2 regions of the Luoshenia tenuis genome follow, and region 1 is predicted to be linked to the other one. Evidence: riboswitches for the same ligand, from Rfam matches in the RefSeq annotation. Region 1 holds a riboswitch; the other holds the start of a gene.

Evidence for each region. Region 1 has a riboswitch for cyclic di-GMP ahead of H8699_RS10085 (Ig-like domain-containing protein). Riboswitches for the same ligand answer to the same signal wherever they lie in the genome.
Region 2: another riboswitch for cyclic di-GMP. It lies ahead of H8699_RS07165 (leucine-rich repeat protein); the one in region 1 lies ahead of H8699_RS10085 (Ig-like domain-containing protein).

What each region holds. Positions count from the first base shown of each region.
Region 1 is NZ_JACRSO010000004.1:179,971-184,363, reverse strand. Features, by position in the region: gene H8699_RS10085 (Ig-like domain-containing protein) at 599-2,611, opposite strand; cyclic di-GMP riboswitch class I at 2,720-2,808, opposite strand; gene H8699_RS10080 (glycoside hydrolase family 5 protein) at 3,092-4,393, shown strand, end outside.
Region 2 is NZ_JACRSO010000002.1:476,078-480,470, forward strand. Features, by position in the region: gene H8699_RS07155 (helix-turn-helix domain-containing protein) at 1-86, opposite strand, end outside; gene H8699_RS07160 (hypothetical protein) at 242-1,477, shown strand; cyclic di-GMP riboswitch class I at 1,591-1,679, shown strand; gene H8699_RS07165 (leucine-rich repeat protein) at 1,839-4,393, shown strand, end outside.

The sequences.
Region 1 (4,393 bases):
CTTTGTCTCATGCTCACAGAGCGCTGCACTCACTTACCGGGACCATCTCTGGGGCCACCTCTGTTCGCTGAGGTTTCGGCCTTCGTGCCAAAGGGCACTTGCCCTCAACTTACGCTCACAGAAATCATCGTGCCCTTCATCGCCCACCGGGCGCGGGCACTATAGATTTCCACTAGCGGCGTTCGTTCCGCGCTCCCTTAACATATAAAACACGTTCCCTAACTTTTCTCCCTGTTTCGCATGAAGCCTTGGTTTTCTACTGAACAAAAAACCATACTTTAATGAAGGGGCTGTCGCCCGTCTTACCGCTTAGGTGGTTTTTGGTTTTAGGCGCGTAGAAGCCCGACCCTTGCCATACCTGTCATTCCGAAGCCGCAGGCGAGGAATCTCTTGACGCTTTCTTGGCTGCGCATGTCCTCCAGCCCTACAGTTCAAGAGTCACTTCTTTGCCAACGCATCAGATTCTTCGCTCCGGCTTCGCCTGCGCTCTGAATGACAATAGGATGCGAACGTTAAAGTATGGGTTTTGCGCATGGGGGCAAAAAAAGGATCTACGGGGTTGTGCCCGCAGATCCTTTTTCGCAACAAAAACCTTAGTTTATTTGGCCCTATGCGCGCGCAGCTTATAGCCCAGCGTGCAGATGATGGCCGCAAGGGCCAGCAGCGCCAGCATCACATAGGGGAGCAGGGAGCCGGACTCGCCGGTATCCGGCGTGCTGCCGGCAGACTGCGTGGGGGCCGGGGTAGGCGTGGCCGGGGCAGCGGGCTGCGGCGTGGGCAGCACGGCCTCGCCGCCGCCCTGGGCAGGCTGCTCATCCTCATAGGCCAGGGCGTAGGTGGAGAACGCATCGGTCTCAAACTCGCCCAGTGCGCCGTTCAGGGTCAGGGGCAGCTTTTGGGCCACGCCCTCGTGCACCCGGATGACATAGAAGCTGCGGCCCTCTTTGAGCAGCGCCTCGGGCACCAGCACCTGCACTTTGATGGGCGCGTCGAGCTTATCCAACGTGCCGATGGGCTGCCCGTCGGCCGTGATCACCAGGCGGATATCCAGATACTGGGCGATCTGCCCGTTTTCACCGGCCAGGGTCTGGGCTTTTTCCGCATCCGCGCCCGCCGCCTGGGGGGTCACCGGGGCGGCCTGCACCTGCAGGGCGATGGCGCTGCCCTGTTCGGCAGCCTGGGCGATGGCAGCCTGGGTCTGGGGGCTGACCGCATCCGGCGTGCCGCCGGTCACGATCTGATCCACCACGTCTTTAAGCTGATGATTCACCGCGTCGGCCGCCTGCTGGGGCAGGCCGGGGGTGACGGTATCCACGGGTTCATCCGGGTCCACCTGCGGAGGCTGGGCCTTTTCTACCACGATAACGGTGCACGTGGCGCGCTTATCCCCCGCTGTGGCGGTGATCTCGGCGCTGCCGGCGGCCCGGGCGGTTACGTTGCCCTGGGCGTCCACGGCGGCGACAGATGCGTCGCTGCTGGCAAAGGCCACGGTCTTATCCGCCGCCTCGCCGCCGGTGACAGTGGCATTCAAAAGCAGGGTATCCCCGGGGTTAAGGGTAGCGCTGCCGCGATCCAGCGTTACGGCGCTGATGCGCGCGTCCTTCACCTTGCCGGTGCTCTCCTCAAAGATGAAGCCGTTTGCCAGGTAGCTTTTTACCACCGGGTCGGGCGCGCCGTTTTTAAGGTAGGTGCCGCCCTCCACATAGGGGTTGCCGGTGACCTGGGCGCCGTAGATGGCCGAAATGCCGCCGTTAAAGGTGCCGCCGTAAATCGTCGTGGTGGCGTCGGCATTGATGCCGCCGTCGCCGTTCGTATTATCGTTGCCGATGTGGATGGCGTGTTTGGGGCTGGAGAAGTTGCCCCCGTACACAAAGCCCTGCACCACATCCGCCTCGCCGGCGATGTAGAGCGCGTAGAAAGAGGCGGAATCATTCCAATCGGTAGAGAAATTGCCGCCCTTTACCGTCAGCGTGCCGGCATTGGAGGCCAGCGCGCCCTGGATGCCGGTGATGGTGGCGTTATTCACCGTCATGATATTGGAATTGCGCACGCAGTAGGCAAAGCTGGGGTTGCGGTTGGAGGAGGTGGAGTGGAACGCCCCGGCGTTGATGGTGCAGGTCCCCTCGTTGACGTGGGCAAAGTTGGAGGCGTTGACCGTCACGTCGTTAAAGACCATGGTGCCGCCGGCCTCGTTCAAAATAGCGGTGCCGCCCTCGGTCGAGTGGGTGATAAAGGTGCCGCCGTTGACGGTCATATGGCCGAAGTTGCCCACGGCGTTGCGGTAGGCGTCCACCACGCCGGTGCCCTTGGAATCGTTAATGACCATGGTGCCGTAGTTATCCAAGATACGGCCGTTGCCCTGGGGCTTTTCCACCTTATGGCCGTTTAAATCCAGGGTGATGGTCAGCTCCGCCGGCACGGTCAGCATGACCCCGTCCGGCACGGTGATGTCGGCATCCAGCCGGTAGCTGCCCGAGGCAGTGATCTGCCCCAGCTGCTCCAGGCTTTCGATGCCGGTGACTTCCTCGCCCGCGGCCAGCCCCGTAGCGGGCAGGGGCAGCAGGCAGACCGCCAGCGCCAGCGCCAAAAACGCCTTTACATGATGCTTCATTTGTCTTTCATCCTCTCTGATCCGCCGGCAAGACCCAAAAGGGGAAACACGCAAAAGGGACGGCCCCCATTGCATTGCAAGAAGGCCGCCCCATAAAAGGCGCGGAAAAGGTGCAACTGGCTGCCATACCCCATTGTGGCGGTGAAGGCCCTCTAGCTTTGCGTCCCAGCCTTTCGGCCGGTTTGCCGACGATATTTTGTTATGAAGTACTACATTTTATATAATACTTTCGACCCCCATTCTACGCGCCGCGCAACACCCTGTCAACCCGTTTTCCGTCTGGAAAGAGATGGTAGAACGCGTGGGATCGGCCCGGCAGGGGGGCCATCCCCAAAAAATGCCCCCTATAGAGGTAAAAAAACCGGCCTTGTTTCCCCGTTGCGCGCGCCCTTATAATGGAGAAAGATTAACAGCGCGTAAAGAGCGAGAGAGCGCAAGGCCCCGCCCTTTGCCGCCACGCCAATGAAGGGGGATTAAACCATGGCAAACTGTTTTAGCCGCCAGCGGGTGGAGGGCTTTCTCCACACCCAGGGGCGCATCATGGTCAACGGAAAGGGCGAGGAGGTCATCCTGCGGGGCTGGGGCATGGGCAACTGGAACAACCCCGAGGGCTTCATGGTGGGGGGCACCAACGGCCTGCAGGACTGGGGGGAGGACTTCCGCCTGCCCGGGCGGATGGACCGCGCCCGCTCCATGAGTGCCACCATCGCCGAGCTGTGCGGCAGCGCTTACCGGGACGGGTTCTGGCCCCGGTGGTACCGCAACTATTTAGGTGAAAAAGATATCGCCCAGGTGGCGGAGGATGGGTACAACTCCATCCGCCTGCCGCTTTGCGCCTGGGCCTTTTTGCCCGAGGAGCCGGGCTACAACTGGAACGAGGATTCCTTTGCCATGCTGGACCAGATCTTGGACTGGTGCGAGCAGTACCGCATCTACGCCATCCTGGACCTGCACGCCGCCCCGGGCGGGCAGAGCGGCATCGCCTGCGACGACGGGCTGGACAACGTGCCCCACATGTTTGAGGCTGAGAATTACGAGCGCACCATCCGCCTTTGGGAGGAGCTAGCCAGCCGCTATAAGGACCGCTGGATCGTAGGCGGGTACGACCTGCTCAACGAGCCGCTCTCCCCGCCCCAGTGGGATTACCTGCTGCCCCAGCTCTCCCGGTTTTACGACGAGCTGATCGCCCGCATCCGCAAGATCGACCGGCGGCACATGCTCTCCATCGAGGGGCACCGCTTTTCCAGCCGCCTGGAGATCTTCGACCAGGATATGGACCCGGAGTGCCACAACTGGTGCATCCACGTGCACTGCTACGGCGCCTCGCCCGAGCCGGGCAGCATGATGGGCTACCTGGCCAAATCCGCCGAGCTGAACGTGCCGGTCTGGCTGGGGGAGACCAACGGCTCCAACGACTGGATGGCCACCTTCTTTGAGATGCACGTGCAGTACCACATCGGCTTTAACATGTGGTGCTTTAAGGTGGCAGACCAGCCCGGGATCTCCCACCACGGGTACGGGTTCCCCCTGCCCGAGGACTGGGCGCTAGTGCGGGATTACTGCGAGGGCGGCACCAAGCCCAGTTTTGAGAAGAGCCAGGCCATCTTTGACCAGCTGCTGGAAAACGTCAAGCTGGAGAACTGCCGCCGCATCGACCTGGAGAGCGATAAGCACATCCTGCGCCGGCCGGGCATCGCCATCCCGGCGGTGAGTTACGACCCGGTGCCCGGGCGCGGCCTCTCCTTTGACGGGGGATACGCCTACGGCAACCTGTTTGATTTC
Region 2 (4,393 bases), on a different contig from region 1:
TCCATGATGTGGATGGGCACGCGACTGATCCCGTAAAGCAGTTTACACGCCTCCGAAATTGCCTCCCATTGCTTTGCAGCTCTCAATCGTTATCCTCCTCCTTTTTACCTACGGACAGTATAGCATATTTTCCTGGCAAAATCGCCATCTGTACCCGGCTTTTATTCAATTCTCCCGGGATAAAATAGCGCCTTTGGCTGCAAACTATCATCATAGCAAAATATGTAAGGAGGCACCACCAATGAACCCATTTGAGCTTAAACCCCGTTCGCTCGAATCCTGCATTCGAGACTGGAGCGGCATGTATCCCAAACCCTACGACAAGCGCCAGACCGATCCCTATACCAAGACCCGCATCATCTTGATGAACGGCACCGAATTTGAGGCCGTGTATTTCTCCCATAACTTTTCGCGCAAATGCCCCAATAATGACCTTCGCCGGGAGCTGGCCCTGCTGCGGCGCATCGAGCAGCAGCAGCAAAAGACCATCAGCATGCTCAAGCCCGCGGACGAGACCATTTTGGAGCAGACCATCGGCTACGAGCAGCTGGCTGTAGACCTGACGGCCCGCATGGCGCAGTGCGAAAAGGATAAAAACGTGCGCGCCGCGCTGGACTTTGCCCTGCTGGAGGATTTTGACCACCTTTACCGCTACGCGGACCTGATGGATATGGAGACCGGCGAAAAGGCCGAAAACCTGGTGGGCCGCTATACCGAGATCATGCCCGGCAGGCCCACCATCGCCCACCACCGCCACCCTTATGATGAGATCAAGCCCTATATCCACGACGCTACGGCCGACCCGCTGACCAAGCTGCACGCCTCCATCATCACCGCGGCCGAGCAGCAGACCATGAACTATTACATGAACGTGGGCTGCTTTTACCCCACCGAGATGGGCCGTAAGCTGTATATGGAGATCGGCCTGGTGGAAGAGCAGCACGTATCCCAATACGGCAGCCTGATCGATACCACGACCACCCTATTGGAGTGCCTGGTCATGCACGAATATACCGAATGTTATCTTTATTATTCCTGCTACCAGGATGAAACGGACCCGGCCGTCAAGGCCATCTGGGAGCAGTTCTTTGAGATGGAGGTCGCCCATCTGCATAAGGCCGCGGAACTTTTGGCCAAGTATGAGAACAAAGAGGCCTGCCAGCTGATCCCGCAGGGCGAATTCCCCGAGCTGCTGAACCTGGGCAGCAATATTGATTACGTGCGCCATGTGCTCTCCACCGTGAATATGACGGCGGATAAAGAGGGTTATTGCCCGGTAGATAAGCTGCCCTCCGATTCGGACTTTATGCGTTACCAGCAGTGGGTGAATGAAAATGTGGACGGTGTGCCCAGCCATCAGGTGATCGAGCAGTACATCGCCCTAAAGGGAGAGGATTACCGGTTTGAAACCGCGCCCAACCCCATCGACGCTTTGCAGGACCGCACCCAGGACAACACTACCGTGGGGCGCAAATAGCGCGCTAAAACCCATAAACCGCATCTTTAAGCTACAAGCAAGGGACAGCAAAATCGCGTTTGTCCCTTGCTTTCTTGTTATAAAAGGCGTAGACTGGTGTTCAATGGCATCCAATTCTATATGAGCAAACCTGCGGAAACGTAGGGACGCAAAGCCACAGGGCCTTCTTCTGTCGTATCAGAAATGGCAGCCGGTTGCGAACGACGCAAGCAGATCAGCACATTGCGCTTTTTTACCTGCCCGGTCCCACCCGGGCAGTTTTTTTATCCATTTCTGCCTCCATCAAATTAGCACCTTATGAGGCGCCCAAGTGACAAGCGATACACACATCCAACAACATCCACGAAGGGAGACCGTATCCATGAAACATCCAACTGCCAAGCGCATCGGCGCGCTGCTCCTTACCCTGGCGCTGGTCTTTTCCCTGCCGGGCCTGATGGGTCTGGCACAGGGAGATGCACCCCAACCCACGGTGTTTGAGGGGGACATTTTTATCACCTCCGGCTATGGCGGCGGCCTTAGCATTGATGGTTTTACCCGGGAATATATCGCCTCTTTAAACGATGCGCAAAAGGCGGATATCGCGGTATCCATCCCCGCAACGTACAAAGGGAAACCGGTTACGGCATTGGGCGAAAAGGCCTTTGCCACCTTTATCCCCAAGTATGATTATTATGATAGCACGGTAAACTTTACCTCGCTGGACCTGTCCGGCGCCCAAAATCTTACCGCCATCAGCAATTACGCCTTTTACTCCTCCCGGGGGGCAAACGGCTTTACCGGCGTGCTAAGGCTGCCGCCCAACGTGCAGTCTATCGGTTCGTGCGCGTTTCAAAACTGTGCCGGCTTTTCCGGCGACCTGACCTTGCCAGACAGCCTTACCGCCCTAAGCAACTCCAGCTTTGATGGTTGCAGCGGCTTAAACGGTGCCTTGCGCCTGTCAACCAACCCTAGCTTTACCGCGATCCCCCAGCAGGCCTTTAACAATTGCGGCTTTACCGGCACGCTGACCCTGCCGGCCAACATTACCTCCATCGGTCCAAAGGCGTTTAGCAATACCCGCTTTAGCGGCGCCCTAAACTTGCCTGATACCATCCATGCGATCAAAAGCGCCGCATTTAGCGACTGCACCGGCTTTACCGGTGTCCCCAGGCTTCCATCGGGCCTGGCCGTTTTGGAGAGCCAGACCTTTCAGGGCTGCTCCGGGCTGAGCGGCGCGCTGGTTCTGCCGGACACGCTGACCTCCATCGGCTCGCAGTGCTTTTACGGCACCGCTCTTGAAACCGTGTATCTGCCGGATAACCCGGATACGGTACTGGTCAACGGCGGCTCCGCCTTTAATTCCTGCGGCAAGCTCACCGCCCTGGTCAGCCCCGCGGCGCTGTACGAAAACTACAAGGCCAAGGTCACCGCCTCAACCCCTAAAAAGCTGCTGGCTTACCCGGTCACCGTCACCTTTGAGGGGACCGGCGCCGCTATCGAGCGGCTGTACAACTTACCGCTGAACTATGTCCGCAATGCGCAGGGCGTCTGGAGCGCAGACTCCGGCTATGCCCTGCCGGAGGTGACCTCCAGCACCCAGCCGGGATTTGACCATGTATGGAGCTTTACCGATACCGGCCTCCCCACCCAAGCCGGGGTGAGCCCTGCAAGTAAAGTTACGGGCAGCGTGCTGCACGCCGTCAACATCTATAGCGCCCCGGTCATTACCCAGGGTGAGCCCACCCTGCACAAGGAATACGATGGCACGCAGAGCCTGCTCTCCATCACCGCAACCCATCCGTTAGCCGACCAGCTGCTGATCTACTACGATTGGCATAAAGTCAACCATTACCAGGGCGGACGCGTGCAGTGGAGCACCAGCAACACCTACGCCGTGCAGGAGATTGAAGACAGCGCCGGCGGCGAGGATTCCTGGTATCAGGTCACCGTGTACGCCTATGACCGGGCTACCCAAAAACAGTTTTTCAAAAGCGGCGAGTACTATTTTGACGTTGAGATCACCCACCGGACCCCCACCGTCAACCCCAGCTGCGAAACCACCGTCTTTATCGGGGATGGGCTGCCCGACCTTTCGCTCTCCCCCGGGGACAGCCAGGGCACCATCGCCTGGGACCCTGAACAGACGCCCGCCCTGGGGCAGGCCGCTTACAGTTGGACCTTTACCCCTGCCGACCCGGCGCACGACCTGACCGTTACCGGCGCCGTTACGCTGCAATTTATCGATACGCAGCCCATCTCCGTTACCGTACAGGGCAACGGTGCGGTCACCCCTGCCGGAGCAGCGGTGGATGCCCCCATCGGCCAGGACATGACCTTTACTTTTACGCCCCAAGCGGGCCATAAGGTAGCGGGCATCACCGTGGATGGCGCCGCCCAGCCCGCCGCCAGCGGCTACACGTTCTACAACGTGCGCAAGCCCCACGCCCTAACGGTGGAATTTGCCCCCCTCGCCGCCGATGACGCGGAGGATATGATCGCCTCGCTTCCGTCCATCGCAGATGCGCAGACGCCTCAGGAGGCCGCCCAGGCGGCCGACGCCATATTGGCCGCTAAAGAGCATTATGAGGCGATGCCTGCCGGGCAGGACAGCATATCCCCCGCGGCGCGCACGGCACTGCATGAGGCGCTGGCCACCCTGCCCCAGGTGCAGGTTTCCGTCCATCTGGACCCCGCCGTACAAGCGGACCGCGTATCCATCGCCAATCCCAGCGATCTGCTATCGGCCATGACGCAGCAGGAGGCGCAGGCGCTGCGAGATGGCAGCATCGAAAAATTCGAGCTGGTGCTGGCGCTGGGCCCGGCAGCCCCCTCTGCGCAAGAGGCGCAGGCGCTGATCCAGGCGCTGAAGGACCAGCAGCCCGGCAGGCAGTATGGCATTACCCTGGAAAAGCAGATCACCAGCGGGGGCGTTAC